Regions from separate parts of the Streptomyces sp. O3 genome, predicted to be linked through region 2. Evidence: riboswitches for the same ligand, from Rfam matches in the RefSeq annotation. Region 2 holds a riboswitch; each other region holds the start of a gene.

Region 1 (7,839 bases), on a different contig from region 2:
GCATGGCACAGGGGCCGGGGAGCGGCTGCTCGCCGTCACCTTCAACGACCTGACGGCCAGCGGCCGCGAGGCCGAGCTGGAGCGCGCCGGGGCCATCGCGGCGAACCCCCGGCTGCACCATGTCGTCGTCACCGGCGGCGAGGAGACCCTCCCCTACGCCGACCTGGACGGACCGCTCACGGACGAGCCGGGGCCCTCGCTGGTGCTGGCCGGGCGGCACCGCGCGCGACTCGCCGCGGGCAGCGCCGACCACTTCACCGGCGGCGGCGCGCGGCAGGTCCTGGACGCGCATCCGGCCCGGCTGGCCGATCTGCTGATGGACCGGCGCCGCCGCCATCTGGTGCGCCCGGTCGCGGCGCTGGCGAAGAGCGAAGGATCGGTCCTGGTCCCGGCGAAGGTCTACGCGGCCGCGCGCCGACTGGCCCGTACGTCCTACCGCTCCGGGCTCGGGGACGCCGCGCTGCGGCTGCGGGACGGGCGCTTCGACGAACCGCCGGGCGCGGTGGGAGCCTCCCTCGCGGCACTCACCTGGGCCAGGCCGGGACCGGCCGCGCGCTGGCTCACCGGGGAGGCGCTCGCCGAAGTATCGGTTCGCCTGGAGCAGGCCGCCATGCGTCCGGGGCCCGGTCCGGGGCAGCACCCCGGCGAGCTGCGCGCGCGTGCCGCGCTGGCCCGGCACGCCGCGGATCTGCGGGTTCTGGAGCAGGCCGCCGAGGTCCGCTCGCAGCGGCTGCACACGCCCTTCCTGGACAACCAGGTGGTACGGGCCTGCCGCGCGCTGCCGGAAGCGCTGCGGGTCCGGCCGGGCGCCCGCGCGGACATCCTCCGTGCGGTGCTGGAGGGCGCCGGGGTCACGGAGCTGCCGCCCGGCTGGGGCGCCGCCTCGCATGCCTCGTCCGCGGCGGCGGTCGGCACGGGGCTGCGCGTCGCGGTCGGCTCCCTGGTCGACCTCTTCGGTACGCCGCTGCTCGCGCAGGCGGGTCTCGTCGAGGCCAGAGTCGTCCGCAAGGCCCTGCGCGCGGCGGCCGACGGCGCGGGGCTGCCCCTGGACGGCCTGGCCGAACTCGTCTCGACAGAGCTCTGGCTCCGCCGCCTCCTGTCCCGCCGCGGCACCTGCTGGACCGGCACCCCGACCCGCACCCGCGCGGTCCCCGCCGGGATATCCCCCAGGCGGGGCGCACTCGGGGGCGCGGGCCGCACCTGAACCACGAGAGGCCGCGTGGCGCGGGCCGCGGGTGGGCCGGGCCGTGCTGGTCCGGGCTGGTCCGGGCCGTGCTGGTCCGGGCCGCGGCGGACCGCACGGAAGGTCGGGCCGGGTGAGGGGCGCGTGCGGGGTCGTGGGTCCACTCGGGCACGCGAGACTCCGGCGGGCTCGGGCGTACGAGAGGCCGCGAGGCGCGGGTCGCGGGTGGGCTGGACGGGAGCGCCGGAGCCGGAGGCGGCGCGCCGGAGCCGGGGGCGGCGCGCGGGAGCCGGGGCGGCGTGCCGGAGCGGGGCGGGCGTGGGACCCGGACGGGCGCCCTGTGGGAGTGGTCTGCGGGCGGGGCGGGCGTCGGTCGGGGTGCGTGGGGGTCGCGTAAAATCGGGGCATTGTGTCTGACGATCACCACGCCTCCCGACCCCACGGCGCGCCCCGCTTCCCCGGAGGCCCCACACCCGACCCCGCGGGGTCGCACCACGAGCGGCGCATCCGCAGTTTCCAGCCGCGCCGGAGCCGGGTGACCGCCAGCCAGGGTGAGGCCCTGGAGCGGCTGTGGCCCAAGTGGGGCCTGGACATCGACGGACGGCGCGTCCTCGACCTCGGTGAACTCTTCGACGGCCGCCCCGTCGTCCTGGAGATCGGCTTCGGCATGGGCGAGGCCACCGCGCAGATGGCGGCCGACGACCCGGAGACCGGGATTCTCGCGGTCGACGTGCACACACCCGGCCAGGGCAACCTGCTCGGTCTCGCGGACCGGAACGGCCTGTCCAACATCCGCGTGGCCAACGGCGACGCGATCATCCTCCTCCGCGAGATGCTGGCCCCCGAGTCGCTGGACGGGCTGCGCGTCTACTTCCCCGACCCGTGGCCCAAGACCCGGCACCACAAGCGGCGCATCATCCAGCCGGACTTCCTCACCCTCGCCGCGCCCCGGATGAAGCCCGGCGCGCTGCTGCACTGCGCGACCGACTGGGAGCCCTACGCCGAGCAGATGCTCGAGGTGCTCGACGCGCACCCCGACTTCGAGAACACCCAGCCAGGCGGCGGCTTCGCGCCCCGCCCGGCGTTCCGGCCGCTCACCCGGTTCGAGGGCCAGGGTCTGGACAAGGGGCACGTCGTCCACGACCTGCTGTTCACCCGCACCGCCGCGCTCACCTCCGAGAGCGCCCCCGAGGGCGGCCCCGGAAGCGACCCCGAGAGCGCGCGCCCCTGAGCTGGTCCGGGGCACCGTCGCGGACCGCCGTCGTCCCTCGTTAGGGTCAACGCCGTGGCCGTCAGCGATCCGTATCCGCCGTCCGAGGTCCCGCACGTCGAGGGGCCGAGACCGCGCCGTACCTCCTGGTGGCGGCACAGGGCCGTACGGGCGGGCGCGCTGGTCGCTCTGCTCGCCGTGTCCGGGGTCGTCATCCTGGCCCTGGTCAGGGAGCAGACCGGCACGGAAGGCTTCCTCGTCGGGCTCGGGCTCGCGGTGCTGCCGGTACCGCTGCTGACCGCCGCGTTCCGCTGGCTGGACCGGGTCGCGCCGAGCCCCTGGCGGAACCTGGTGTTCTGCTTCGCCTGGGGCGCCTGCGCCGCCGCTCTCATAGCGATCGTCGCGAACTCGTTCGCGATGAACTGGATAGCCGCCAACACCCCCGACCGGACCGACGCCGACGCGCTCGGCGCGACCGTCATCGCACCGGTCGTCGAGGAGACCGGCAAGGCGGCCGCGGTCCTGCTGGTCTTCCTGTTCCGCAGGCGGGACTTCACCGGGATCGTCGACGGCGTGGTGGTCGCCGGAGTCACCGCCACCGGCTTCGCGTTCACCGAGAACATCCTCTACCTGGGCAACGCCTACGGCATGGACGCCGACGGCGGCTTCCCGGACGGCGGTCTCGTCGACGACACCGGCGCCGACCTGCCGTCGATGACCGTCCTGACGTTCTTCGTACGGGTCGTCATGTCGCCGTTCGCGCACCCGCTGTTCACCGTGCTCACCGGCATCGGTTTCGGCATCGCCGCGCACGCGGCGCACCGCCAGCGGACGCGCCGGGTGCTGGCGCCGGTCGGCGGGCTGCTCCTGGCGATGGGCATGCACGCGCTGTGGAACGGCTCCGCGGTCTTCGGCGGCCTCGGCTTCTTCGCCGTCTACGCGTCCTTCATGGTTCCCTGCTTCGGGCTGCTGACCTGGCTGGCGATCTGGACCAGGCAGCGCGAGCTGCGCATGCTGCGCGAGGAGTTGCCCGCCTATGTGCGCGCCGGCTGGCTCGCGCCGCTGGAACCTCGGGCACTCGCCTCGCTGCGCGCCCGGCGCATCGCCCGCGCGCACGCCGCCAGGACCCAGGGCCGGGACGCGGCCCGCGCGGTCGCCGACTACCAGCGCTGTGCGACGTCGCTGGCGCTGCTCAGGAACCGGGGCCGCGGCGGCCGGGCGGGCGCCGACTTCGTCGTACGGGAGCGTGCGCTGCTGGACGAGCTGTGGCGGCACCGCGGCACGGCGCGCCCCGCACACGCCCACGCGGCCTGGGAGACGGCCCCGGCGGTCCCACCGGTCCCGGCCTCGGTCCCGCCCTGGCCGGTCGGCCCCGGCTACGGCCCCGGCTACGGCTACGGCTACGGCTACGGCGCGGGATACGCGGGGCCGCACCACCCGCACAGCGGCTGAGCGCGGCCCACCGCGGCCAGCGGCACGACCACCACAGGCGAACGCGCGTGCGTTTCACGTGAAACCGCGTTCCGGGCACGCGTCGTACCGCGGGCATGCGTCGTACCGACAGCCCTGGCGTCGGGGGGGGTGCCGCCAGGACTGCCGGAGTCCAGGGGAATCAGAGTCAGAGATTCGCGAGCGGAGGGCCGGGAACCGAGGCCTGACAGATCAGGGGTTGAGGCCCTTGCTGCGCAGCCACGCCCTCGGGTCCACCTTGCCGCCGCCGGGCGACTCGACCTCAAGGTGCAGGTGCGGGCCCGAGGAGTTGCCGGTGGAGCCGACCCGGCCGATGACCTCGCCCGTGGTGACCTTCTGGCCCGCCGTGACGGCGATCGACGACTGGTGGCTGTAGGAGACCTCCGTGCCGTCGTCCAGCTCCAGGACGGTGCGGTACCCGTACGCGCTGCCGTGCCAGCCAGCGAACTTGACGGTGCCGCTGTGCACGGCCTTGATCGGCGTACCCGTCGGGGCGGCGAAGTCCAGCCCGGTGTGGTACCCGGACGACCACATCGGGCCAGCCTGCCCGTAGGTCGAGGTGATCGTGTAGGAGGAGGTGGGGAGCGAGAAGCTCGCGGCGAGCTTGGCGAGGCGCTCCTCCTCGGCCTTGCGCTTGGCCTCTTCCTCGGCCTTGCGCTTCTTCTCCTCTTCAGCCTTGCGCTTGGCTTCCTCTTCGGCCTTGCGCTTCTTCTCGGCCTCGGCCTCGGCGTCGCTGCGCGCCTTCGCGGCGTCCTCAGCGGCCTTCTTGGCGGCGGCGTCCGCCGCCGCGACCTGCTCGGCGGTCGCGGCTTGGTCCTGCTTGCGCTCGGCCTGCTGCACGATGCGGGCGCGCAGCGCCTCACCGGCGTCCACCGAGCCCTGCTCACCGTCGGCTTCGGCGCCCGCGGTGGCCTGCGAGACCGTGGCCACGCCGCCGAGCTCGGCGGCGGACTCGGACTCGCTCTCGTCGCCGTCATCGGACAGCAGCGAGCCCACGTCCGGAAGCTTGTCCGTCACGCCCGAGAGGTCGGGCATGGATATCGGGGCCGCCGACTTGTCCTGCGCGGTGGCGATGCCGCCCGCGCCGACCGCGGCGATGACGCCGACGCCGAGCACCGTGGAGCTGCGGGCGAATCCGCCGCGCTGCTTGGCGACGCGGTGCCTGCCGCGCACGGGGCGGATGGACTCCTCGGTGGGATTCCACTCCCCCACGGGCTCCTCAAGAGCGAGAGAGCCGGGCTCGTAGCCGTCGTCCGGCAGGTACGAGACTTCGGGGGCAGGCCTGTTGGACGCCACTGGGGCGCACTCCTTTCCTTCCTCTCGCCTACCGGGTTAGCTGACGGGTTCGGAACAGGAAGGTTTCCTACGGGCACTCCAGCGCCTCGGTTGAAGCGTGTCGCGCCCGATTCACCCCAAGTAGGTGGTTCCCCGGCTCCCTTGCGGGATTAGGCGTGTGAGCACGGAGCCGACTCTTGTGACGGCTGGGACGACCGCGCTGCGTTATCGAACGTTAATAGACCCCGACCCCGGATTCCAAGCCGTTCCCACTGATCGTTCAGGATCTCGGCCGTGGACTTAACGGGGCATGGAGGGTCCAAATCGGGCGAGTCGACTCCTCCGGATCGGCACTGATTTTCTTGACGGTGTGTCAGTCGTTATGCGGAGGGGTCCCCTTCGGTCACCTTCGGTGACATCGCGGGTCGGCTGACCGCGAGCAGCGCCATGTCGTCGGTCGTGACGCCTCCCGTGTGGCCGTGCACTTCGTCGGCCACGGTGCCGAGCAGCGCGTCGGGGCCCGGAAAGACCCGCCCGCTCAGCCGCGCCGCCGGATCGTAGAAGACGTTTCCCGCGTCCCGCGCTTCGGAGAGCCCGTCCGTGTAGAGCAGAAGCGTGGCCCCCACGGGGAACTCGGCCTCGGTCACCCGGTCCGGCCAGCCGCCCAGGTCGCCCATCCCGAGCGGCAGCGCGGGCTCGTCGGGGGTCAGCACCCGCAGCGCCCCGTCCGCGCACAGCAGCAGCGGCTCCGGGTGCCCCCGGTTGATCAGGCGGATGACGCCGTCGCCGTGCGGGATCTCCGCGAGTACGGCCGTGGTGAACCCCTCGAACGCGTCGAGCCCCTCGCGCCGGGTGCCCTCACGGGTCAGGGCGCGCTCCAGGCGCTGCGCCACGGCCGCCAGGGTCGCCTCGCCCTCGGCGGCCTCCCGGAAGGCCCCGATGACCACCGCGACCGCCTCGACCGCGCCGAGGCCCTTGCCGCGTACGTCGCCGACGATGAGCCGTACGCCGTGCGGGGTGTCCTGGACCGCGTAGAGGTCGCCCCCGATGAACGCGTCGGCCTGCGCGGCCTCGTAGCGGGCGGCGATGGCGAGCCCGCGGATGCTGGGCGGCGGCTCCGGCAGCACGGCCCGCTGGGCCGCCTCGGCGATATGACGGACCGAGGCGAGCTGCTCGCCTCTGCTGCGGACGACGAGGTTGATCACGATCGCCAGAGCGGCCACGGTGGTGACCGTGACCAGTTCGGTGGTCTCCTGCGGAAACCCCATCGTGCCGTAGTACATCTGCGGCCCGATGACCGACGCCGACGCGGCGATCCCGATCAGGACCGTGCCGCTGAGCGCGAAGAACGGCGCGGCGATCAGCGGGGCGGCCGAGAAGAACGGCGCGGCGGTGAACCTGGGCGGGGTCAGCAGGGCGACGGTCAGCCCGACGGCGATCAGCAGCACCGGCAGCGCGCGGACGAAGGTGATGCCCCGGTCCCGGTCCCAGTGCCGAGGCCGGTGCCGTCCGACCGGTGTCCCCGGCGCCCCTGCTCGATGGCCCACCCGTTCGTCTCCCGCCACGTCCGCCCCGTACCGGCCGCGGACCGCTGCCGCTGTTCCCTCAGCCTTCCCGCAGCGGGGGCCGCGGGCTACCGGATGTGCGCCGAACGGGTGACGAGGGAAGCGGGGAAGCGGGAAACGCGTCAGGCCCGACAGCTCGAAAGCTGCCGGGCCTGACGTTCAGTAGCGGGGACAGGATTTGAACCTGCGACCTCTGGGTTATGAGCCCAGCGAGCTACCGAGCTGCTCCACCCCGCGTCGGTGAACTCAACTATACGCCATCCGGACGGGCCTCCCGACCACGTTCACTGTGGCGTCCGCCTCAGAGGTCGATGCCGAGCACCAGCGCCCCCAGCGAGTAGACGGTCGCGGTGACCAGCACGACTCCGATGACGTTCAGCCAGACGCCGCCCCGGATCATCTGCCCGATGGTGATCTTGTCCGTACTGAACACCACGGCGTTCGGCGGAGTCGCGACCGGGAGCATGAACGCGCACGTGGCGGCCAGCGCCACCGGCAGCGTGAACAGCAGCACGTCCTGATCCGTCCCGGCCGCGACCGCCGCCATGACCGGCACGAAGGTCGCCGTGGTGGCGGTGTTGCTGGTCAGCTCGGTCAGCAGCAGGATCACGACCACGATCACGACCACCAGGAGCAGCACCGGCAGCGCGTCGAGCCCGCCGACCTGGTCGCCGATCCACGCGCCGAGTCCGCTCGCGCCGATCTGCGCGGACAGCGCCAGACCGCCGCCGAAGAGCAGCAGGATGCCCCACGGCACATCTCGGGTGTCCTCCCACTCCAGTACGCGCTTGCCGCCGCCGGACGTGACCGGCAGCGTGAACAGCGCCACCGCCGCCAGCATGGCGACCCCCGCGTCGGACACATGGTCGTCCACCCAGGCCACGTACGGGCTGAGCACGCCCACCAGGACCCACAGCAGGGCGGTGGCGGCGAAGACGGCGAGTACGGTCCACTGGCCGCGCCCCATCGGCCCGAGCTCCCGCCTGCGCTGCTCGATCAGCTCCCGGCCGCCCTCGATCTCCCTGATGCCGGGGCGGAAGACCCGCGTCAGCACCAGCCAGGCGATGACGAGGAAGACCGCGGCCAGCGGCACGCCGAACAGCATCCACTCGAAGAAGGTGATGTCGATGCCCTGC
Region 2 (7,839 bases):
GAGAACGGCCGCGTCGACGCCGACACCCCGTGGCTGCGCGAGGTGACGTCCCGCTCGGAGACCGACGCGCGGACATAGCGGCGGACATAGCCGCGGACGGAGTCGGCGCGGCGGGAGTCGGCGGGGGCCTGGTGGGGGCCCGGCGGGGTTGTCAGTGGGGTGGGTTACGTTCGAGAGGTGAACGCCTCGAAGGACTCGTCAGGCCCGATGGACCCGACCCCCGCACGGGACCCGCGCCCCGCGCCGGACCCGGCCGCGCCCGGCCGCGTCCTGCTGCTCACCACCAGCCACCGGGTCGCCCCCGGCCTGCTGTCCTGGCCCGCCTGGCAGGCGCTGCGCGCCGCCGACGAGGTGCTCTGCGCCGACCCGGACCATCCGCAGCTGCCCTACCTGCGTGAGGCCGGTGTCGCCGTCGAGCACGCGGCCCCCACCGCGCAGGAGCTGGTCGACCGGTGCGCGGGCGGCCGCACGGTGGTCGTGGTGGCCACCGGCGAGGGCGACCCCGCGCTGACCGACGGGCTCGCCCGCCTCGCGGGCTCGGGCCGGGTCCGGATGCCCGCCCTGGAGCTGCTGCCCGCCTCGTACGACCTGCCCGGTGCCCGCCTGCTCGACCTGGTCCAGGTCATGGACCGCATCCGCGCCGAGTGCCCGTGGTCCTCGCAGCAGACCCACGAGGGCCTGGCGAAGTACGGCATCGAGGAGGCGTACGAACTCGTCGAGGCGATCGAGACCGGCGACCGCGCCGAACTCCGCGAAGAGCTCGGCGACGTCCTGCTCCAGGTCGTCTTCCACGCCCGGATCGCCGAGGGGGACCCCGACGAGCCCTTCTCCGTCGACGACGTCGCGGGCGGCATCGTCGGCAAGCTGATCCACCGCCACCCCCATGTCTTCGGCGACGACACCGCCGAGACCCCGGACGAGGTGCGCGAGCACTGGCTGCGCACCAAGGCCGCGGAGAAGCAGCGGGACTCGGTGACGGACGGCGTGCCGCTCGGCCAGCCGGGCCTGGCCCTGGCCGCCAAGCTCGCCTCGCGGGTGCGGACGGCGGGCCTGGACGCCCCTCTGCCGACCGGCGACGGCATCGGGTACGAACTGCTGGCGCTCGCGGTACGCGCGGAGGCCGACGGCGTCGACCCGGAGGCCGCGCTGCGGGCCGCCGCCCGCGCCTACCGCGACACGATCCGGGCGGCGGAGGGACAGGCGTGACCACCGCACCCGTCCCGCCGACTCCGGACCCGCCCGCGCCGGTCGGGCAGGGCCCCGAGCAGGGCCCCAAGCCCGAGCTGTTCAGCTGGGAGTTCGCCACCGACCCGTACCCCGCCTACGCCTGGCTGCGCGAGCACGCCCCCGTGCACCGCACCCGGCTGCCCAGCGGTGTGGAGGCCTGGCTCGTCACCCGGTACGCGGACGCCAAGCAGGCGCTCGCCGACCAGCGACTCAGCAAGAACCCGGCGCACCACGACGAGCCCGCGCACGCCAAGGGCAAGACCGGCATCCCCGGTGAGCGCAAGGCCGAGCTGATGACCCATCTGCTCAATATCGACCCGCCGGACCACACCCGGCTGCGGCGCTTGGTGTCCAAGGCGTTCACGCCGCGCCGGATCGCCGAGTTCGCGCCGCGAGTGCAGGAGCTGACGGACCAGTTCGTCGACGCCTTCGCCGCGAAGGGCGAGGCCGACCTGATCCACGAGTTCGCCTTTCCGCTCCCCATCTACGCGATCTGCGACCTGCTCGGCGTCCCGCGCGAGGACCAGGACGACTTCCGGGACTGGGCCGGGATGATGATCCGGCACGGCGGGGGGCCGAGGGGTGGCGTCGCCCGCTCGGTGAAGAAGATCCGCGGCTACCTCGCCGAACTGATCCACCGCAAGCGCGAGAATCCGGGCGACGACCTCATCTCCGGGCTCATCAAGGCCAGCGACCACGGCGAGCACCTGACCGAGAACGAGGCGGCGGCGATGTGTTTCGTGCTGCTGTTCGCCGGTTTCGAGACCACCATCAACCTCATCGGCAACGGCGTGCACACGCTGTTCCACCACCCCGAGCAGCGCGCGCTCCTCCAGGAGTCGCTGCGGCGCGGTGAGCGCGGACTCCTGGAGACCGGGGTCGAGGAACTGCTGCGCTACGACGGCCCGGTCGAGCTGGCCACCTGGCGGTTCGCCACCGAGTCGCTCAGTATCGGCGGCCAGGCGATCGCCGCCGGTGACCCGGTGCTCGTGGTGCTCGCCGCCGCCGACCGCGACCCGGCGCGCTTCGCCGAGCCGGACACGCTCGACCTCGCCCGCCGCGACAACCAGCACCTCGGGTACGGCCACGGCATCCACTACTGCCTCGGCGCCCCGCTCGCCCGACTGGAGGGCCAGATCGCCCTGGCGACCCTGCTGACCCGCCTCCCCGACCTCCAGCTCGCCGTGCCGGAGGAGGAGTTGCGGTGGCGCGGCGGCCTCATCATGCGCGGCCTGCGCAAGCTCCCCGTCTCCTTCACCCCCGAGACCGCGTCTGACGCACCGTCAAGCCTGTGATGGTTGTGTGATCTCCGCTGTACCGACTTGTGACAAGCGTTCGAGTGCGGCTACGTTCACCGTTCGACTCAACTGTCGCTCAGCCGTGTAGTCGCGCGAAAGGCAATCGCATGCTCTCCGGGAACGGCCGTCACCGACGGCCCCGTCAGGCTCCGGCTCTTGTCGTCGCGGCGGGGGTGACCGGATCGGCCATCGCCATCCCGCTGCTCGGCGCATCCGGCGCGAGCGCCGCCGACACGTCCACCTGGGACGCGCTCGCCGCGTGCGAGAGCGGCGGCATGTGGAGCGCCGACATGGGCAACGGGTATTACGGCGGGCTGCAGTTCTCGCAGAAGGACTGGGAGGCGTACGGCGGTCTGGACTACGCGCCGCGCGCCGACCTGGCCAGTCGCTCGCAGCAGATAGCCGTCGCCGAGAAGGTGCTCGCCGCGCAGGGTCCTGACGCCTGGGGTACGTGTGCGCCGATCGCCGGTCTTGAACAGGGCGGCGAGACGCCCGACGTGGATCCGGGGCCGAGCGCCGACTCCACTCCGCCCACGTCCGGCTCGTCCGGCTCGTCCGGCTCGTCCGGGTCGGGGTCTGGCGCGGGGGCTGGGTCCGGCTCGTCCCAGCCGTCGGGGTCGTCCTCCGGGTCGCCTGAGCCGTCCGCGTCGCCGGACGTCGATTCCGCGGACTCCTCGCCGTCCTCCGACTCTTCGGGCGAGGCGTCGGGTGAGTCGTCGGGCGAGGCGTCGGGCGAGTCGTCGGGCGAGTCGTCCGGTACGGCGTCGGGTGACGCGTCGGGCGAAGGTGACGAAACCGGCGTAGGCGGCGAAATCGGCGAAACCGGCGCCAGCGGCGCGGAGGGTGAGCCGGGCGGATCTCCGGGGAGCGGATCCTCTTCGTCTGACGTGTCGTCCGGTGAATCAGGGGAGTCCGATTCATCTGACTCACCCGACTCACCCGAATCGTCTGATTCACCGGATTCGACGGACTCGTCCGCTTCGGCCGCTGAGTCCCCCGAGTCCCCCGAGGCTTCGGAGTCCGAAGAGCCCGCAGGCTCCGCCGAGTCGCCCGCCGACGGCTCGGGCCGCCACCGTGGCGCGCCCGCCCCGGAGGAGCTGTCCGACGGGCGCGAGACCGACGGCTCGGGGCGGCACGCCTCCCGCGGCGACGCCGACCGCACCGCCGCCGAAGGCCCTTACACCGTGCGGCCCGGTGACAACCTGTCGGCGATCGCCGACAGTCACGGACTTGACGGCGGATGGTCCGAGCTCTACTCGGACAACAAGCAGGTCGTGGGCGAGGACCCCGACCTGATCCGTCCCGGCCAAAGCCTCGATCTGGGCGAAAAGTGACGGCAGTTCGGGGTGAATGTCCGAGTTAAAGGGGCATTGCCGTAAGTGAGAGATGGGTCTCAATGGCCCCGATCGCCTTGGTGTTGAGGCCGGGGCCGTGTTTACCGTCGTGACCGCTCGCCACTGGTGAGCCCCGATGGCCGTCACGCCGAATCCTGCCGACGGCCGTACGGGAACAGTCGTCGCGTAACGCGCCGTAGGCAGGAGCGGGGGACCCAAGGTTCGTGCCGGGTCCGGCCCTTGAGAGAGGGCGGGACCGGCTTGGGGTGAAGCCGTACGGGGACGCGGAAGCTCCGTACGGCCGGGCAGCTCACAGCCCGAACCCGACAGCTCACCTCGCAGGCGTCGGTGAGGGGATCACTCATGCTGTTTTCCGGCAAGGGCAAGCACCGTCGTCCGTCCAAGGCCACCCGGATCGCCACCGCCGCCGGTGTCACCGGCGCCGCCGTGGCCGTCCCGCTGATGGGCGCGACCGGCGCGCAGGCCGCCACCGCCTCCGAGTGGGACAAGGTCGCCCAGTGCGAGTCCGGCGGCAACTGGTCGATCAACACCGGCAACGGCTACTACGGCGGTCTGCAGTTCTCGGCCTCCACCTGGGCCGCGTACGGCGGCACGCAGTACGCCTCGACCGCCGACCAGGCCACCAAGGCGCAGCAGATCGAGATCGCCGAGAAGGTCCTGGCGGGCCAGGGCAAGGGCGCCTGGCCGAGCTGCGGCGTCGGCCTGAGCAACGCCCCGTACAGCGGCGGCGGCCAGCAGTCGACGCAGCAGCAGAGCACCCCGAGCGCCCCGGCCGCCTCGCAGCAGTCGGCGCCCCAGCAGGAGCAGTCGACGCAGACGCGGCCCAAGCGGGAGCAGCCCAAGCAGGCCGCCCCGAAGTCCGAGGCTCCCAAGGCCGAGGCCCGGTCTGAGGCCCCCAAGGCCTCGCGCAGCGCCAAGAGCGCCAAGAGCGCCAAGACCGTCGAGACCCCGGCCGGTAAGACGGTCAAGAAGGGCGACGGCGAGTATGAGGTCAAGTCCGGCGACACCCTCTCCGAGATCGCCGAGGTGCACGACGTCAAGGGCGGCTGGCGCAGCCTGCACGAGCTGAACAAGGACATCGTCGAGGACGCCGACTTCATCTATCCGGGCCAGCAGCTGCACCTCAGCTGACCTCCCTCGGCGCCCCCGGACCACCCCGCCCCGGCGCGCGTACCCCCGTGCGCGCCGGGGCGGGGCTGTGTGCCGGGCCTTTTTGTTTCTCTAAGAAACAATCTATGCTCGGGGTGTCCATGGTCCGGTCGGTCGGCTGGCCGATGCCGCCGAGGCGGTTAGGCTCGTGTCGCAAGGCCATAGAGACCTCGCACTTCTAGCGTCACATCCCAGAAGGAGATGCTCGTGCCGTCCATCGACGTCGTCGTAGCCCGGGAAATCCTGGACTCCCGAGGCAACCCCACGGTCGAGGTCGAGGTCGGCCTCGACGACGGCAGCACCGGTCGTGCCGCCGTTCCCTCCGGTGCCTCCACCGGTGCTTTCGAGGCCATCGAACTCCGCGACGGCGACCCGAGCCGTTACCTCGGCAAGGGCGTCGAGAAGGCCGTCCTGGCCGTCATCGAGCAGATCGGCCCGGAGCTCGTCGGCTACGACGCCACCGAGCAGCGCCTGATCGACCAGGCCATGTTCGACCTGGACGCCACCGACAACAAGGGCTCGCTCGGCGCCAACGCCATCCTCGGCGTCTCGCTGGCCGTCGCGCACGCCGCCTCCGAGGCCTCCGACCTGCCGCTCTTCCGTTACCTGGGCGGCCCCAACGCGCACCTGCTGCCGGTGCCGATGATGAACATCCTGAACGGCGGCTCGCACGCCGACTCCAACGTGGACATCCAGGAGTTCATGATCGCCCCGATCGGCGCGGAGTCCTTCTCCGAGGCCCTGCGCTGGGGCGCCGAGGTCTACCACACCCTCAAGAAGGTGCTGAAGGACAAGGGCCTGGCCACCGGCCTCGGCGACGAGGGCGGCTTCGCCCCGAACCTGGGCTCCAACCGCGAGGCCCTGGACCTGATCATCGAGGCTGTCAAGCAGGCCGGTTACGCCCCCGGCCAGCAGATCGCCCTCGCCCTCGACGTCGCCGCCTCCGAGTTCTACAAGGACGGCAAGTACCAGTTCGAGGGCAAGGAGCGCTCCGCCGCCGAGATGACCGAGTACTACGAGGAGCTCGTCGCCTCGTACCCGCTCGTCTCCATCGAGGACCCGCTGTTCGAGGACGACTGGGCGGGCTGGAAGGTTCTGACCTCGAAGCTCGGCGACAAGGTGCAGATCGTCGGCGACGACCTGTTCGTCACCAACCCGGAGCGCCTGGGCCGCGGCATCGAGGAGGACGCCGCCAACGCCCTGCTGGTCAAGGTCAACCAGATCGGCTCGCTGACCGAGACCCTGGACGCCGTCGAGCTCGCCCAGCGCAACGGCTTCAAGTGCATGATGTCCCACCGCTCCGGCGAAACCGAGGACGTCACCATCGCCGACCTGGCCGTCGCCACCAACTGCGGCCAGATCAAGACCGGCGCCCCGGCCCGCTCCGAGCGCGTCGCCAAGTACAACCAGCTGCTGCGCATCGAGGAGATCCTCGACGACGCCGCGGTGTACGCGGGCCGCTCCGCCTTCCCGCGCTTCAAGGGCTGACGCCCGCGACGGCCGAAGCCTTCGGCGGCTGACGCCTTCAGGGCCCAAGGGCCCGTCGTCCGTACGTCCCCGTACCCGGTCCCGTACCGTGTGCGGGGACGTACGTACGTGAGAGCGGACGCGGAGTCGGCGCGGCGGCAGCGGGGAGGCGGGACCATGGCAGGGAACCGGGACCGGTTCTCCACCACCACCAGACTGCGGCTGCTCGGCGAGCAGACCGCGGCCCGTGTCTACCGTTCGCAGACCAAGCGCCAGGCCCGCCGCTCCCGGCTCACCGGCCGGGCCGCGCTGCTCGCGCTGGTGGTCTGCTCGATAGTGGTCGCGCTCGCCTATCCCATGCGGCAGTACGTCGCCCAGCGCGCCGACATCGCCGAGCAGGAGCGGCTGCTGCGGGACGCCAAGGAGCAGACCGAGAAGCTGCGGGACGCCAAGGCGCGCTGGCAGGACGACGCGTATGCGGAGCGCCAGGCCCGCGAGCGGCTGCACATGGTGCGGCCGGGCGAGACCGCCTTCACGGTGCCCGACCTGGGTGGCGCGGACCGGCGCCGGGCCGACCAGAGCAAGGCGGACCGCCCCTGGTATACCAACCTCTTCGACGGCGTCGACAAGGTCGACCGCGTGAGCCGCAGCACCACGGGCGAGTAGAGAGTCAGCCCGCCCTCCCCGTAACTCCCTCCACCCCCCTTTCCCAGAGAGAAAACACCGCAGGCATGCAAACGCCCCCGCCGCCCACCCCGCGCACCGAGCCGACCGACGCCGACGTGGCGGCCTTCAAGGAGCAGCTCGGCCGCCCGCCGCGTGGTCTGCGGGCCATCGCGCACCGCTGCCCGTGCGGGCAGCCGGACGTCGTGGAGACGGCCCCGCGGCTGCCGGACGGCACGCCCTTTCCGACGCTGTACTACCTGACCTGCCCGCGGGCCGCGTCGGCGATCGGCACGCTGGAGGCAGGCGGGGTCATGAAGGAGATGACCGAGCGGCTGGCCGCCGACCCCGAACTGGCCGCCGCGTACCGCGCGGCGCACGAGGACTACATCCGCCGCCGCGACGAGATCGAGGAGCTGACGGGCTTCCCGAGCGCGGGCGGCATGCCGGACCGCGTGAAGTGTCTGCACGTCTTGGTCGGCCACTCGCTGGCCGCGGGCCCCGGCGTGAACCCGCTGGGCGACGAGGCGCTCGCGATGCTGCCCGAGTGGTGGACCAAGGGCCCCTGCGTCACGCCGTGCGTGCCCGGAGCGGAAGCCGACGCGGAATCCGCCCCCGCAACCGAAGCCGAGGGAGAGGGAGAGGGAGAGGGAGAGGCTCGATGACTACTCGCGTCGCCG
Region 3 (7,839 bases), on a different contig from region 2:
GAGCCCCCGCGTCGCGCCCGGCTGCCGCCCCGGCGCCGAAGCCGCCTGGCCCCCCGACCGAGTCGAGGCCCCCTGAGGCCGGGCCCGCGCCGCCGGGGGCGGGGGCTGCTTGGGGTGTGGGGTCCGGGTGGTCCGTGGGCGGGGCTGTGCTGGTGGCGGCTGCCAGGGCTTCGGCCAGGCCGCCCAGTTCCACATGGACCACGGTCACCGGCTTGGCCGGTGCGTCGGCCGTCGCCGCGCGGAGGGCCGCGGCCAGCGCCTCGCCCTCGCCCGACTCGGTTCTGCCGTCCTCTTCCACCCAGGGGATCGCCGTGACCACCACGGCGTCGCAGCCGGGGTCCGCGAGCGCGGCCGCGAGGCCCCGGCGGAAGTCGTCCGGGGTCGCCCGAGTCGTCAGGTCGCGCGGCGGCAGCGGGCGCAGCCCCTCCGCCAGGCAGGCGTCGTAGGTGAGGACGCCCAGCGACTCGGAGTTGCCGAGGATGGCGATCCGCGGCCCGGCGGGCAGTGGCTGGCTGGCCAGGAGCAGGCCCGCGTCGATGAGCTCGGTGACGGTGTCGACCCGGATCACGCCCGCCTGGCCGAGCAGCGCGGAGACCGTCGCGTGCGGCAGGCGTGTGGTCGGCACGGCGTGGCCGGTCGGCGCGCCGGAGTGCCGGGCCCCCTTGACCACGACGACGGGCTTCACCGCGGCCGTGCGGCGTGCCAGGCGGGTGAACTTGCGCGGGTTGCCGATCGACTCCAGGTACATCAGGACCACGTCGGTGTCGGGGTCGTCGTACCAGTACTGGAGTACGTCGTTGCCCGACACGTCCGCGCGGTTCCCGGCGCTCACGAACGTCGAGAGACCCGCACCGCGCCGGTGCAGCCCGGACAGCAGGGCGATGCCGATCGCCCCGGACTGGGTGAACAGGCCGAGCCGCCCGGCCATCGGCATGGTCGGGGCGAGCGAGGCGTTCAGCCGCGCTTCGGGGGCGGTGTTCAGGACGCCGAAGGCGTTCGGGCCGAACAGCCGCATCCCGTACGAGCGGGCCTGCCGCACCAGCTCCCGCTGCCGCTCGCGGCCGCCGTCGCCCGACTCGGCGTATCCCGCGGAGATCACCACAAGGCCGCGCACTCCGCGCTCACCGCAGTCAGCGACGACTCCGGGCACCTGCGCGGCCGGTACCGCGATCACCGCGAGGTCCACCGCGTCGGCGGGGTCGATGTCGCGCACCGACCGGTACGCCGGGACGCCGTCCAGTGAGGTCTCGGCCGCGGACAGGGCCGAGTTCACCGCGTACACCCGGCCGCTGAAGCCCGAGGCGATGAGGTTGCGCAGGATGGCGCGCCCGGTGCCGCCGGGGCGCCGCCCGGCGCCGACGACCGCGACCGAGCCCGGCGTGAGCAGCCGCCGCACCGACCGCGCCTCGGCGCGCTGCTCGCGGGCGCGCTGCACGGCGAGCGAGCGGTCGGTCGGCTCCAGGCCGAATTCCAGGCGGACGACACCGTCCTCGAAGCTGCGCTTCTGCTGGTAGCCGGCGTCCGTGAACACCTTGATCATCTTGGCGTTGGCGGGCAGCACCTCGGCCACGAAGCGGCGTACCCCCCGCTCGCGGGCGACCGCGCCGATGTGCTCCAGGAGGGTGGAGGCGACGCCCCGGCCCTGGTGCGCGTCCTGGACCAGGAACGCCACCTCGGCCTCGTCGGCGGGCGCCGACGCCGGTCGGCCGTGCTCGTCGATCCGGTCGTAGCGGACGGTCGCGATGAACTCGCCGCCCACCGTGACCGCGAGTCCGACCCGGTCCACGTAGTCGTGGTGCGTGAAGCGGTGTACGTCCTTGGCGGACAGCCGTGGATAGGGCGCGAAGAAGCGGTAGTACTTCGACTCGTCCGAGACCTGTTCGTAGAAACTGACCAGCCGCTCCGCGTCCGCGCTGGTGATCGGCCTGATCCGGGCGGTGCCCCCGTCGCGCAGCACCACATCGGCCTCCCAGTGGTCGGGGTAGGCCGCGTCCTGCGGCGGCTGCTCCTGCGGCGGCTGCATGGAAGTCAGCGTACGGGTCGCGGGCCGGCGTGGAGCACCGCAGGGTGGGAGCGGGCGGCGGCGTGGCAGAACCACCCGCCGCCTCATGCGACACTGGTCTAGACAAGGCAGAGTGACACCTGAAGGGCAGCATCACATGGCTGAGCGCCGCGTCAACGTCGGCTGGGCTGAGGGCCTCCACGCCCGCCCCGCCTCCATCTTCGTCCGCGCGGCCACGGCCGCCGGGGTCCCCGTGACGATCGCCAAGGCCGACGGCGACCCGGTCAACGCGGCGTCCATGCTCGCGGTGCTCGGCCTGGGCGCCCAGGGCAACGAGGAGATCGTCCTCGCCTCCGACGCCGAGGGCGCGGACGCCGCTCTCGACCGTCTGGCGAAGCTGGTCGCCGAGGGGCTCGAGGAGCTTCCCGAGACGGTCTGAGCCCCCCCTTGCGGCTAAACCGCCGCCGCTCTCGCGGACGTGGTTTCTCTGCGTTGGGGTTGCTCAATTGATGGTGGCGGTGTTCTCGATTCGAGAGCATCGCCACTTTCATATGCGGGCGCTCGCTCGTAAATGGGCAGCGCAAAACACACCCGCGAATATCCCACCGCTTTGTATACGGCCCTTCGGTTAATTGCGGGCGCTCGCGATGTTTACGGTGTGTTGCGAATTCCTCACACGCTTCGCCGGGCGGTCGGCGGAGCGGCCCGCCGACCGGTCCGCGGACCGCTCACCCGGCCGGTCCTTCGGGCCGGTGAAGCGCGGCCGGTGCGCGGCGGCCGTGCGCTCGGCGTGCAGCGCGGTGAGCGCCCTGGCGCGTTCCGCGTCCCCGCGGGCCACGGCGTCGACGATCGCGCCGTGCTCCGCCCAGGACTCGGTGGGCTGGGCGGCCGGGTCGACCGTGTACATCCAGGTGACCTTGTGCCGCAGCTGGGTGAGCAGGGTCGTCAGGCCCGGACTGCCGCAGGCCTGGGCGAGCGTCTCGTGGAACCAGCCGCCGAGCGCGCGCAGATCCTCGCTGTGCCCCCGGCGGGCCCGCTCCTGGCCGAGCCGCACCAGTCCGCGCAGCACCTTGAGGTGCGCCTCGGTGCGCCGCTGGGCGGCCCGTGCCGCGCCCAGCGGCTCCAGCAGGGTACGCATCTCCAACAGGTCGGCGGCCTCCTGGACGCTGGGCTCGGCGACCTGGGCGCCGACGTGCCTGCGGGTGCGTACGAACCCCTCGGCCTCCAGGGTGCGCAGGGCCTCCCGCACCGGGACCCGTGAGACCCCGTACCGGCGCGCGAGCAGCTCCTCGGTGAGTCTGCTGCCGCGTTCCAGCACACCGGACACGATGTCCTCCCGGATGGCCGTGCATACCGAGTGCGCGGGAACGCGCATGACCTGTCCACCGCCTTAATATCCGCGAAACGCGGTCGATTGACGCCTGTTCGGCGACTCTATTGCAGCAGACGTGGATTTCCGATGGGTGACCGGAATCCATGGATATTTTTTGGACAAGCTGGCGCACGCCTCGAAAGCCGAAAGCCCCGGCTCGGGGAGCCGGGGCACAGGGGGCGTGCGGGACCTGCGGGACGGGGTCAGACGGCCACGCCGTGCGACCGCAGGTACGACACCGGGTCGATGTCCGAGCCGTAGTCCGGGGAGGTGCGGGCCTCGAAGTGCAGGTGCGGCCCGGTGACGTTGCCGGTCGCGCCGGAGAGGCCTATGCGCTGGCCGGGCGTGACGCTCTGGCCCACGGAGACGCCGAGCGAGGACAGGTGTCCGTACTGGGTGTACGTGCCGTCGTTCATCCGGATCACCACGTTGTTGCCGTACGCCCCGCCCCAGCCGGCCTCGACCACGGTGCCGGAGCCGACCGCCAGAACCGGGGTGCCGGAGGCGGCGTGGAAGTCGACGCCCGTGTGGCTGCCGGAGGACCAGACCGCTCCCCCGGCCTGGTATCCGGTGGAGACGTACGAGCCCGCGATCGGTGAGACATACGCGTTCAGCCGGGCCCGCTCAGCCGAGCGCGCGGCGCGCTCCTTCGCCGCCTCGGCCTCGCGCGCCTCCTTGGCTTCGCGTGCCGCCTCGGCCTTACGCGCCGCCTCCGCCTCGCGTGCCTCCTTGGCCCGCTCCTCAGCCTCGCGCTTGGCCTCGGCGGCGGCCTGCTCCTTGGCCGCGGCCTGCTCGGCGGCGTCCTGCTGGGCGCTGGCCTGCGCGCTGATCCGCTCGGCGAGTACGTCGTCGGCGGCGGCGACGGCCTGGTTCAGACCGGTGTCGGCGCCGGGGTGGGCGGCGAGCGCCGGAGAGGCGAGTGTGCCGATGACGCCGGTGGTGGTGAGGGCGGCGACGCCCGCGACGTTCGCGCCCGTGCGCGTCAGACGGCTGGGGCGACGGTGCTTCCCGGATGCCATGAAGTGGCGGGTCCTTTCCTTCCTTCTCGCCTACCGGGTTAGCAGGGGGGTACCCCCTGGCCCTTAAGGCCTTGGGGGAGGGTTCGGAGCAGGAAGGTCTCCTACGGGCCCCACGCGGGGAGGCGCCCGATTCACCCCAGGGACTGCGTGGGTCCCCGGCTCCCCAGGCTCGCGCCTGACGGGGACTCGGCGATGGCTGTCCGGTGCCGCGGACGCGGCGTGTAGCCGACGAACAGCGCCCCGACGCTAAACGGGGCGTCTTTCGCGCCACAAACGGATCGGGCCCTTTGAGGCACATCCCACAGGACAGACCGTCAATCTCGGTGCCATTTCGGACATTAAGGGACCCCGGTGGTCGCTCGACCACCGGGGTCCCCGGTCCGGCACGGGCGCTCCGCTCGGCCGACTAGCCGGTGACGACCGTTACTTCACCGATTCCGAGGGCCTTGACCGGCTCGGCGATCCGCTCGGCGTCGCCGACCAGGATGGTGACGAGCCGGTCTACCGGGAAGGCGTTCACCGCGGCGGCGGTGGCCTCGACGGTGCCGGTCTCGGCCAGCATCCGGTACAGCCGCGCCTGAAAGTCGTCCGGCAGGTGCTGTTCGACCTGGTCCGCCAGGGTGCTCGCGACGGCGGCGGCGGTCTCGTAGCGCAGCGGGGCGACGCCCACCAGGTTCTGCACCGCGACGTCGCGCTCGGCGTCGGTGAGGCCGTCGGCGGCGAGGGTGCGCAGGACCTGCCACAGGTCCTCCAGGGCGGGTCCGGTGGACTCGGTGTCCACGGAGCCGTTGATGGCCAGCATCGAGGCGCCGTTGCCCGCGGCGTCCGAGCGCAGCACCTGGGCGAAGGCGCGCACACCGTAGGTGTAGCCCTTCTCCTCGCGCAGAACGCGGTCCAGGCGCGAGGTGAGGGTGCCGCCCAGGCAGTAGGCGCCGAGCACCTGGGCGGGCCAGACCCGGTCGTGCCGGTCCGGGCCGACCCGGCCGATGAGCAGCTGCGTCTGGACGGCGCCCGGACGGTCCACGATGACGACGCGACCGGTGTCGTCGGCGGTGACCGGCGCCGCGGGGCGGGACTCGGGCGCGGCCCCCGTCCACTCGCCCAGCGACGCGGCGAGCAGTTCGTCCAGGTCCGTGCCGGAGAGGTCGCCGACCACGACGGCGGTGGCCGTCGCGGGCCGCACATGGGCGTCGTAGAACGCCCTGACGGCGGTGGCGTCGATGCGCTCGACGGTCTCCTCGGTGCCCTGGCGCGGGCGCGACATGCGCGCGGTGGCGGGGAACAGCTCCTTGGACAGCTCCTTGGCCGCGCGGCGGCTCGGGTTGGCCATCTCGTGCGGGATCTCGTCCAGGCGGTTGCGCACCAGCCGACTGACCTCGCTGTCGGCGAAGGCGGGCGCGCGCAGCGCGTCGGCGAGCAGGCCGAGCGCCTTGGGAAGCCGGGAGACCGGGACTTCGAGCGAGAGGCGTACGCCGGGGTGGTCGGCGTGCGCGTCGAGCGTCGCGCCGCAGCGCTCCAGCTCCGCGGCGAACTCCTCGGCCGAGTGCTTGTCGGTGCCCTCGGAGAAGGCGCGCGCCATGATGGTGGCGATGCCGTCCAGGCCGTCCGGCTCGGTGTCCAGCGGGGCGTCGAGGTTGACCTCGACGGCGACCACCTGCTGGCCGGGGCGGTGGCAGCGCAGCACGGTCAGGCCGTTGGGGAGCGTGGCGCGCTCGGGGGCGGGGAAGGCCCAGGGCGTGGCCTGGCCCGGCTGGGGCTGGGGGTGGAAGTCCATGGTCACGGTGGCTTCGCCGGTCGTGGTGTGCTGGGCCTGGGTCACTTCGCCGCCTCGTCTTCCTGTACGTCGTTCCCGGCGGCGGCCGCGTCGTGCGCCCCTGCCTCGTCCGCTGGCCCCTCGTCGGCCTCGTCGGGCGCGGTCGGCTCGTACACCAGCACCGCGCGGTTGTCAGGCCGCAGCCGGGCCGCCGCGACCTCCCGGACCTCCGCCGCGGTGACGTCGAGCACGCGCTGTACGGCGGTCAGGGCGAGCTGCGGGTCGCCGAACAGCACGGCGTACCGGCACAGTTCGTCGGCGCGTCCGGCGACCGTGCCGAGCCGGTCCAGCCACTCGCGCTCCAACTGCGCCTGGGCGCGCTCCATCTCCTCGTCGGTCGGGCCTTCGGCCGCGAACCGGGCGAGCTCCTCGTCGACGGCGGCCTCGATGTCCGGGACCTCGACGTCATGCGAGGTCTTGACGTCCAGCCAGCCGAGCGAGGGCGCCCCGGCCAGCCGCAGCAGACCGAATCCGGCCGCGACGGCGGTACGGTCCCGGCGCACCAGGCGGTTGTACAGCCGGGACGACTCGCCGCCGCCCAGGACGGTGAGCGCCACATCGGCCGCGTCGCACGCGCGCGTGCCGTCCTCGGGGAGCCGGTAGGCGGCCATCAGGGCGCGGGCCGGGACCTCCTCCTCGACGACCTCGCGCAGCTCCTCGCCGATGGTGTCGGGCAGCGCGCCGTCCCGCGGGGGCTGCTTGCCGTCGTGTGACGGGATGGAGCCGAAGTACTTCTCGATCCAGGCGAGGGTCTGCTCCGGGTCGATGTCGCCGACCACCGACAGCACGGCGTTGTTCGGCGCGTAGTACGTACGGAAGAACGTCCGCGCGTCCTCCAGGGTGGCCGCGTCCAGATCGGCCATCGAACCGATCGGCGTGTGGTGGTACGGGTGGCCCTCGGGGTAGGAGAGGGCCGTCAGCTTCTCGAAGGCCGTGCCGTAGGGAACATTGTCGTACCGCTGGCGGCGTTCGTTCTTGACGACGTCCCGTTGGTTCTCCATGGACTCGTCGTCGAGCGCGGCCAGCAGCGAGCCCATCCGGTCGGCCTCCAGCCACAGGGCCAGTTCCACCTGGTGGGCGGGCATCGTCTCGAAGTAGTTGGTGCGCTCGAAGCTGGTGGTGCCGTTGAGCGAGCCGCCCGCCCCCTGCACCAGCTCGAAGTGGCCGTTGCCCTGCACCTGCTTCGAGCCCTGGAACATCAGGTGCTCGAAGAGGTGCGCGAGGCCCGTACGGCCCTTGACCTCGTGGCGGGAGCCGACGTCGTACCAGAGACAGACCGCGGCGACCGGGGTGAGGTGGTCCTCGGAGAGCACCACCCGCAGGCCGTTGGCCAGCCGGTGTTCGGTCGCTGTCAGGCCGCCGGTGCCGGCCTGCGCTGTGGCCGTGTGACCCATGGGCATGTGGTCCCTTCGATCGCGTGCGGAATCGCGTGCTGACTCTTCCCCGCGGGCCTGCGCCGACTCGCGTCGTTGACATGCGACGAGGAAGTCCTGTCACTGTATGCAAGCGCACGGACATCTGGCGAAGTTCCCACCGCCTCTCTGCTCTCAGCGAGCATCGGCGACCCCGTTGCACGGGTCGCGGTCCGCGTTGTCAGTGGCTCGGTCCACAATGGTCCGCGTCAGAAGCCCGA
Region 4 (7,839 bases), on a different contig from region 2:
CCGGGCACGAGGAGTTCGACCTGGGCAGGCTGCTGGCCGAGCGCGGGTCGGAGCGGTACGAGCTGCACGCACGGCACCTCAACCACCAGCTGCCGCGCATGCTGCACACCATCGGCTTCGACAAGGTCTACGAGCGGGCCGAGGGCGCGCACTTCTGGGACGCGGAGGGCAACGACTACCTGGACATGCTCGCCGGGTTCGGGGTGATGGGCCTCGGCCGCCACCACCCCGTCGTCCGCCAGGCGCTGCACGACGTCCTGGACGCCTCGCTCGCCGACCTCACCCGCTTCGACTGCCAGCCCCTGCCGGGCCTGCTCGCCGAGCGGCTGCTGAGCCACAGCCCGCACCTGGACCGGGTGTTCTTCGGCAACAGCGGCACCGAGGCCGTGGAGACCGCGCTGAAGTTCGCCCGGTACGCGACCGGCAGGCCCAGGATCCTGTACTGCGCGCACGCCTTCCACGGGCTGACCACCGGCTCCCTCTCGGTGAACGGCGAGGCCGGGTTCCGCGACGGCTTCGCGCCGCTGCTGCCGGACACGGCCGTGCGGCTCGGCGACCTGGCGGCGCTGGAGCGGGAGCTGAAGCGCGGGGACGTCGCGGGTCTGATCGTCGAGCCGATCCAGGGCAAGGGCGTGCACACGCCGCCCCCCGGCTATCTGCGCGCCGCCCAGGAACTGCTGCACCAAAACCGGGCGCTGCTGATCGCCGACGAGGTGCAGACCGGCATCGGCAGGACCGGTGACTTCTACGCCTACCAGCACGAGGACGGCGTGGAACCCGACCTGGTCTGCGTGGCGAAGGCGCTCTCGGGCGGCTACGTACCGGTGGGAGCGACCCTCGGCAAGGACTGGATCTTCAAGAAGGTCTACTCGTCCATGGACCGGGTGCTGGTGCACTCGGCGAGCTTCGGCGCCAACGCCCAGGCGATGGCGGCGGGGCTCGCGGTGCTGTCCGTCATGGCGAACGCGGACGTCGTCGCACACGCCCGCGCCATGGGCGAGCTGCTGACGTCGCGGCTCGCCGCGCTCGTCGACCGGTACGAGCTGCTGCACGAGGTACGCGGGCGCGGGCTGATGATCGGCATCGAGTTCGGGAAGCCCTCGTCGCTGAAGCTGCGCACCCGGTGGGCGGCGCTCCAGGCCGCGCGCAAGGGGCTGTTCGCGCAGATGGTGGTCGTACCGCTGCTCCAGAAGCACCGGATCCTCACCCAGGTCTCCGGCGACCACCTGGAGGTGATCAAGCTGATCCCGCCGCTGATCATCGACGAGGCGGACGTGGACCGCTTCGTCACGGCCTTCACCGCGGTCATGGACGAGGCGCACGGCGGCGGGCTCATGTGGGACTTCGGCAGGACCCTGGTGAAGCAGGCGGTCGCCCAGCGCTGACGGCTTGCTCGGCCTGCTTGCGCGTGATTTGCCTCTGGGGCAAGAAAATTGCCTGAAGGGTAAGAGTCTGGCTCAATCGGCTGCATGAGTCCCGCCGACCCCGCTGACCCCGCCGAACCCGCCGAACCCGCTGAACCTTCCGAGCCCGCCAGACCCGCCGGGCCCGCCGGGCTTTCCGCGCCCAGCGGTGCGGGGGGCGAGCTGCCCGCCGTGGCCCCGCAGCTCCACGCCCTGCGGCGGCGCGCCTCGCTCACGCTGGAGGCCGCGGCCGCCGCGGCCCAGCTCTCACCCGCGCATCTCTCCCGGCTGGAGACCGGGCAGCGCCAGCCGTCCCTGCCGACGCTGCTCGTGCTCGCCCGTACGTACGGGACGACGGTCTCGGAGCTGCTCGGGGAACGCGTCACCGACCGGGACGCGGTGCTGCGCGGGGACGCGCAGGAGGCGACCGTCGCGGGCGGCTGGAGCTACCGGCAGGCCGGGGCGCCCGGCCGGGGCATGCAGGCGCTGCGGGTGCGGGTGCCGCACGGGGCGCAGGGCGACATCGTGCGGGTGCATCCGGGGGAGGAGTGGCTGTACGTGCTGGCCGGGACGCTGCGGCTGCGGCTCGGGGACTCGGCGCACGTGCTGCGGCCCGGCGACAGCGCCCACTTCGACTCGCTCACCCCGCACCGGATCGCCGCCGCCGACCGGGGCGGCGCCGAGCTGCTGTTCGTCCACACCCTGCTGCAGAGCCCGACGGACGCGCTGTGCCTCGGCGCGGCCACGGGTCACCGGATCACCGGAGACGCGACATGACCGAGCCCGAGCGGCCCGCCCACACGTCCGATGCCGTGGCCAGCCCTGGGCCCAGGCCCAGGCCCAGGCCCAGACCCAGGTCCATGGAAGAGAAGTTCCCCCGCGCGCTCTGGGTCCGGCTGATCGTCTATGTGGCCGTCGGCCATGTGTTCGCGGCGTTCGTCTACCTGCTGTTCGTACTGGGCGCACAGAACCAGTAGCCCGGAGCGGCGGCCGCCCGAAGCCGTGGCCGACGGTCAGTCCAGGAGCTGCTCGCGCAGGCGCTCGCGCGTGTCGGGCGTCAGCCGCAGCCCCTCTTCGAGGTAGCGGTCGACGGAGCCCCAGGTCTCCTCGATCGTGTCGAACGCCGCCTGAAGGTACTCGGCGCGCGCGTCGAACAGCGGGCTGAGCAGCTCCATGACCTCGGGCGACATCGCGCTCGCACCGCCGTCGCCGCGCTGTACCTTGTAGCGGCGGTGGGCGGCGTTCGACGCCAGGTAGTCGGTGAGGACGGCGGAGCGCTCGACGCCCACGGCGAGCAAGGTGACGGCGATCGACAGGCCCGCGCGGTCCTTGCCCGCCGCGCAGTGCATCAGCGCGGGCACGCTGTCGTCGGCCAGGGCGTGCAGCACCCGGCTGTGCTCGGCGGTCCGCTCCTTGATGATCATGCGGTACGTGGTGAGCATCCGGTCCGCGGCCTGTCCGTCGGCCAGGGCCGCGCGCAGCTCCGCTATCTCGCCGTCCCGGACCATCTTCCAGAACTCCGCGCCGTCGGCTGGGTCGGTCAGCGGCAGGTTCACGTTCCGCACGCCGGGGAGTGCGATGTCGGGGCCCTCGAGCCGCTGGTCCGCGGCGTTGCGGAAGTCGAAGATCGTATGCAGTCCGAGCGAGGCCAGGAACGCGGCGTCGGTCTCGGTGGCGTGCGCGAGGTGGCCGCTGCGGAAGAGCCGCCCGGCCCGTACCCGCCTGCCGTCCACGGTCGGCAGCCCGGCGACATCGCGGAAATTGCGCACTCCGGCCAGCTCGGGCTCGGTCGACGGGACCTGCTGCGTCACGGGGGCTCCTCCCAGTAAGCCGCCGGCGCTGCTCGCCCGCGGGGCGCGTCTTCGACGATACGACATCGGTATGACATCGATGCCTGCGTCAACCACCTGTCCCGACGTGACACCGATGAGACCTCATGCGCCCTAAGGGTCAAATGCCCGATTCAGACTGTTCGCGGTAACTAGCCCTGGAATAACGGGCTATGGCGTCTCGCTGGTGAGCGGGATCATATTCGTGACGGTCTGTTGCCTACGCCCCGCCTCAACTCCCCACGGATGCGCGGATGGTGGGAGTGACCCATCAACGGAGCGTCACGGGAGGCGCATAGCCGCAGCGGCTGTGGCCCGTGGGGCTGGAACCAACTGCTTGTCTCCGCGGTTCCCACTCGCTTACGGTCGCCGACGTCCGGGTGGACGCCCAATCCTGCCGCCGTCCGGACTCCGCACACCCACCCGTCCACGGCAGGAGCGGGGGACCCACGGTAGAACGCCGTTCCGGGACTCCGGAGCGGCTTGGGGTGAAGCCGCGTGAGAGCGCGGCCGGGCAGCTCCAGCCCGAACCCGACAGCTCACCTCGCAGGCGCCGGAGAGGAACTCGCCATGCCCGCGAAGGGTAAGCACCGCCGACCCAAGTCCACACGGATCAGCCGCCAGTTCGCCGCCGTCGGCACCGGTGGCGCCGCGCTCGCGCTGCCGCTGTTCGCCGCCAACAGCGCGCAGGCCGCGCCCGCCGCGGCTACGGCCACCATGCCCCAGAGCACCCCCGAGGCCGCACCGGCCACGGTGGCGCGGACCGCGCCCGCCGCCGCTCCGCAGGCCGCCGCGACCGCCGCCCCCGACGCCGCGCAGCGGGCCTCCGCGCGCACCTACTCCGTGGTGCCGGGCGACTCCCTGTCCCGTATCGCCTACCAGGAGCGCGTCGACGGTGGCTGGCAGCAGCTCTACCAGGACAACCGCTCGGTCATCGGCGACGATCCGGGGCTGATCTTCCCCGGTACGGAGCTGAAGCTCGACGCGGAGGCCTCCGCCCCGGCGAGCGCCCCGGCCAAGACGCAGGCCAAGCCGAAGAGCCACGCCAAGCCGAAGAGCCACGCGAAGCCCAAGGCCAAGGCCGGGAGCCACGCCAAGCCGAAGTCCAAGACCGAGGCCAAGTCCAAGACCGAGGCCAAGTCCAAGACCGAGGCCAAGTCCAAGTCCAAGTCCAAGACCGCCACGTCGCGCAGCACCGCGTCCCGGTCCACGAAGCCCGCCGCCACCACCACGGGCTTCACCGCCCCGGTCGCCGCGGGCATCTCCACCCAGTACCGCACCGCCGGCGCCATGTGGTCCAGCGGCTACCACACCGGCACCGACTTCGCCGCCCCCACGGGCACGCCCATCAAGGCGGTCGGCGCGGGCACCGTGGTGTCCGCGGGCTGGAGCGGCTCGTACGGCAACGAGGTCGTCATCCGGCACGCCGACGGCCACTACTCGCAGTACGCCCACATGTCCTCGCTCGGCGTCTCCGCGGGACAGCGGGTGTCCGGCGGCCAGCAGATCGGCCTGGTCGGCTCCACCGGCAACTCCACCGGACCGCACCTGCACTTCGAGATCCGCACCGGCCCCGGCTACGGCTCGGACGTCGACCCGCTCGCGTACCTGCGCTCGCACGGCGTCTCCATCTGACGCCACGGCGCCGCCCACGGCGGAACGCGACGGCCGGAACCCCGCCACGGGGTCCCGGCCGTCGCGCGTATGACGTACCCGCCCTGTTCCCGTCTTCCGTCTCCCCGTCTATTCCTGCACGCGCGCGTCGATGTCGGTGGCATATCTCACCCGCCGTCAAGACCTGGCTACGGTCGCGTAAGTCACACCGATAGGTGAAAGATAAGGCGACGTGGACCACGATTCGACATCCCCCATCCGCAGTGACGCGACTGACGTATTCGGGTCGTACGTGGCTGTCGGCGACAGCTTCACCGAAGGCGTCGGCGACCCCGGCCCCGACGGCGCCTACGTCGGCTGGGCCGACCGGCTCGCCGTCCTGCTCGCCGACCGCCACCCCGAGCACTCCTTCCGCTACGCCAACCTCGCCGTACGCGGCAAACTCCTCGACCAGATCGTCGACGACCAGGTGCCGCGCGCCAAGGAGCTCGCCCCTGAGCTGGTGAGCTTCTGCGCGGGCGGCAACGACATCATCCGGCCCGGCAGCGACCCCGACGACGTCGCCGAACGCTTCGAGCGGGCGGTCGCCGACCTCACGAACTCGGTCGAGACCGTCATGGTGACGACCGGGTTCGACACGCGGGGCGTCCCCGTGCTGCGCCATCTGCGGGGCAAGGTCGCCACCTACACCGCGCACGTCCGGGCCATCGCGGACCGCTACGGCTGCCCGGTGCTCGACCTGTGGTCGCTGAAGTCCGTACAGGACCGTCGGGCCTGGGACGACGACCGGCTGCATCTCTCGGCCGAAGGGCACACGCGGGTCGCCCTGCGCGCCGGTCAGGTGCTCGGCCTCGAGGTTCCGGCCGACCCCGACCAGGAATGGCCGCCGCTGCCGCCGCGCGGGGCCCTGGAGGACCGGCGCGACGACATCCAGTGGGCGCGCGAGTACCTGGTGCCCTGGATCGGGCGGCGACTGCGCGGCGAGTCCTCCGGCGACCACGTGTCGGCGAAGCGGCCGCACCTGACACCCGTGCGGGACACGAGCAGCGCGTAGGTCTGGATCACCGGCAGCGGAATCCCTGAGCCGCCCCGCACGTTGAGCAGGCATGGGACCGGTGTCTCGCGTGGCGGCGGTCGCCCGGCTGGCCGCGCTGTGTCCGTGTGCGTGGCCATAATGAAACTCTGAGCGACCCACCAGGAGGTCTCGTGACGGCCAAGCAATCCCTGCGCTCCGGACTCCGCGCGCGGCGGCCCGAGGCCTTCGGCGCGGACGCGACGGGCGAGCGGCTCGCCCGTATCCGACGATCGCCGCATTTCGCCCGAGGGCAGTTCCAGAACCCGGTCGGGGTGTCCGTACGGCCCACCGGTTCCGCGGTGGAGCTCGCGAGGCGGTACTTCCGCAAGGAGGAGCGCGCCCGCCGCGCGCCCGCCGGGCCGGTCCCCGTGCACGCCACCACCCTCGCCGACCTGGCCCGCCCACCGGCCAGCGGACTGCGGCTGACCTGGATGGGCCACTCCAGCGTGCTGGCCGAGATCGACGGCAGGAGGGTGCTTTTCGACCCGGTGTGGGGCGAGCGCTGCTCGCCCTTCTCCTTCGTCGGCCCCAAGCGGCTGCACCCGGTGCCGCTGCCGCTGGCCGCGCTGGGCCCCGTCGACGCCGTCGTCATCTCGCACGACCACTACGACCATCTGGATCTCCCCACGATCAAGGCCCTGGCGGGCACGGACACGGTCTTCGCGGTGCCGCTCGGCGTCGGCGCCCACCTGGAACGCTGGGGCGTCGGCACGGACCGGCTGCGCGAGCTCGACTGGCACGAGAACACCAAGATCGCGGGGCTCGAACTGACCGCGACCCCGGCCCGGCACTTCTGCGGCCGTGGCCTGCGCAACCAGCAGCACACCCTGTGGGCCTCCTGGGTCGTCGCGGGCGACAGCCACCGGATCTACCACAGCGGGGACACCGGCTACTTCCCCGGCTTCGCGGACATCGGCGCCGGGCACGGCCCGTTCGACGCCACGATGATCCAGATCGGCGCCTACAGCGACTACTGGCCGGACATCCACATGACGCCCGACGAAGGCGTACGCGCGCACCTCGACCTCCAGGGCGGGCCGCACGGCACCCTGCTGCCGATCCACTGGGCCACCTTCAACCTGGCCCCGCACCCGTGGGCCGAGCCGGGCGAGGGCACCCTCGCCGCGACCCGCCGCGCGGGCGTCGACATCGCGCTGCCCCGGCCGGGCGAGCCCTTCGAGCCCGGTTCGGACACCATGCCGTGCACGCCGTGGTGGCGCGGCGTCGCACCACCGGCCGACACGGCGTCACCGGCCACCGGAGACACGACGCCAGCCGGTTCCCCGCGCACACCCGAAGGCACCGGCGAGCCCGAGCCGACACCGGCGGCGTAGCAGCCGCCCACGGCCCTGGTCGCCTCCGCCCCCGTCACCTTCGACCTAAGTTTCACTCTCTGTATTGACGCGCTCGGGCGCGAGCCGGGCACCCGACCGGGTGCCGGCCGGGTGCCCCCAGGGTCCGGGTGGGGCCGTGTCGAGGAGTGGGGGAGGGGTGCGGGGTGCGGGACCGGGGACGTGGGCCCGCTCTCGTACTGGCTGAAAACCGCAGGAGAACAGACGTTTCTCGGCCATGCGCGCGAGCCCCCTGAGGGATTCGTTCGGCCGTGCGGGGCCTCATACCAGAGTGGGACGCTCTTCGCTGGACTTTGCCAACTGACTCTCGCGCACGACATGTTGGCGACTACTGTGTGTGCTCGCTGAGGCGACGCCGAGACGCCTTCCGACGCTCGGCATGCCTTCGCGCGCGATGCCGTATGCCTTCACGTCGTCATGCCTCCATGGCGTCGTTCACCAACGAAAGCCGAGCCCTACGCACCCTCCCCGCCGACCCAGGCGAGAGGAACCCCCATCCGAGGACGCTGATGTCTCACCCTCGTGAACCGGCCGCACGCGCAGACCGCCGTGAGGGCGGGCGGCAC

The links. Region 2 has a riboswitch for cyclic di-AMP ahead of ACX6XY_RS27460 (transglycosylase family protein). Riboswitches for the same ligand answer to the same signal wherever they lie in the genome.
Positions count from the first base shown of each region.
Region 1: it holds a riboswitch for cyclic di-AMP, as region 2 does, so the genes downstream of both, ACX6XY_RS15390 (M23 family metallopeptidase) here and ACX6XY_RS27460 (transglycosylase family protein) in region 2, are expected to answer to the same signal.
Region 3: it holds a riboswitch for cyclic di-AMP, as region 2 does, so the genes downstream of both, ACX6XY_RS00905 (M23 family metallopeptidase) here and ACX6XY_RS27460 (transglycosylase family protein) in region 2, are expected to answer to the same signal.
Region 4: it holds a riboswitch for cyclic di-AMP, as region 2 does, so the genes downstream of both, ACX6XY_RS14795 (M23 family metallopeptidase) here and ACX6XY_RS27460 (transglycosylase family protein) in region 2, are expected to answer to the same signal.

Region 1 covers NZ_JBTVYK010000026.1:77,573-85,411, reverse strand. Annotated here, with positions in the region: gene ACX6XY_RS15405 (asparagine synthase-related protein) at 1-1,204, shown strand, start outside; gene trmB (tRNA (guanosine(46)-N7)-methyltransferase TrmB) at 1,590-2,414, shown strand; gene ACX6XY_RS15395 (PrsW family intramembrane metalloprotease) at 2,469-3,845, shown strand; gene ACX6XY_RS15390 (M23 family metallopeptidase) at 4,056-5,159, opposite strand; cyclic di-AMP (ydaO/yuaA leader) riboswitch at 5,170-5,325, opposite strand; gene ACX6XY_RS15385 (PP2C family protein-serine/threonine phosphatase) at 5,519-6,703, opposite strand; tRNA gene ACX6XY_RS15380 (tRNA-Met) at 6,867-6,940, opposite strand; gene ACX6XY_RS15375 (SLC13 family permease) at 7,005-7,839, opposite strand, start outside.
Region 2 covers NZ_JBTVYK010000074.1:11,913-19,751, reverse strand. Annotated here, with positions in the region: gene ACX6XY_RS27480 (SurA N-terminal domain-containing protein) at 1-78, shown strand, start outside; gene ACX6XY_RS27475 (nucleoside triphosphate pyrophosphohydrolase) at 208-1,206, shown strand; gene ACX6XY_RS27470 (cytochrome P450 family protein) at 1,203-2,522, shown strand; gene ACX6XY_RS27465 (LysM peptidoglycan-binding domain-containing protein) at 2,633-3,859, shown strand; cyclic di-AMP (ydaO/yuaA leader) riboswitch at 4,042-4,219, shown strand; gene ACX6XY_RS27460 (transglycosylase family protein) at 4,223-5,011, shown strand; gene eno (phosphopyruvate hydratase) at 5,237-6,517, shown strand; gene ACX6XY_RS27450 (FtsB family cell division protein) at 6,674-7,162, shown strand; gene ACX6XY_RS27445 (DUF501 domain-containing protein) at 7,228-7,824, shown strand; gene ACX6XY_RS27440 (Ppx/GppA phosphatase family protein) at 7,821-7,839, shown strand, end outside.
Region 3 covers NZ_JBTVYK010000001.1:182,255-190,093, forward strand. Annotated here, with positions in the region: gene ACX6XY_RS00890 (bifunctional acetate--CoA ligase family protein/GNAT family N-acetyltransferase) at 1-2,023, opposite strand, end outside; gene ACX6XY_RS00895 (HPr family phosphocarrier protein) at 2,160-2,441, shown strand; gene ACX6XY_RS00900 (GntR family transcriptional regulator) at 2,631-3,377, opposite strand; gene ACX6XY_RS00905 (M23 family metallopeptidase) at 3,578-4,393, opposite strand; cyclic di-AMP (ydaO/yuaA leader) riboswitch at 4,407-4,595, opposite strand; gene ACX6XY_RS00910 (M16 family metallopeptidase) at 4,800-6,167, opposite strand; gene ACX6XY_RS00915 (M16 family metallopeptidase) at 6,209-7,606, opposite strand.
Region 4 covers NZ_JBTVYK010000025.1:55,575-63,413, reverse strand. Annotated here, with positions in the region: gene ACX6XY_RS14815 (aspartate aminotransferase family protein) at 1-1,385, shown strand, start outside; gene ACX6XY_RS14810 (helix-turn-helix domain-containing protein) at 1,470-2,180, shown strand; gene ACX6XY_RS14805 (DUF6126 family protein) at 2,264-2,380, shown strand; gene ACX6XY_RS14800 (tyrosine-protein phosphatase) at 2,417-3,214, opposite strand; cyclic di-AMP (ydaO/yuaA leader) riboswitch at 3,643-3,798, shown strand; gene ACX6XY_RS14795 (M23 family metallopeptidase) at 3,803-4,867, shown strand; gene ACX6XY_RS14790 (SGNH/GDSL hydrolase family protein) at 5,079-5,900, shown strand; gene ACX6XY_RS14785 (MBL fold metallo-hydrolase) at 6,053-7,255, shown strand; gene ACX6XY_RS14780 (ATP-binding protein) at 7,783-7,839, shown strand, end outside.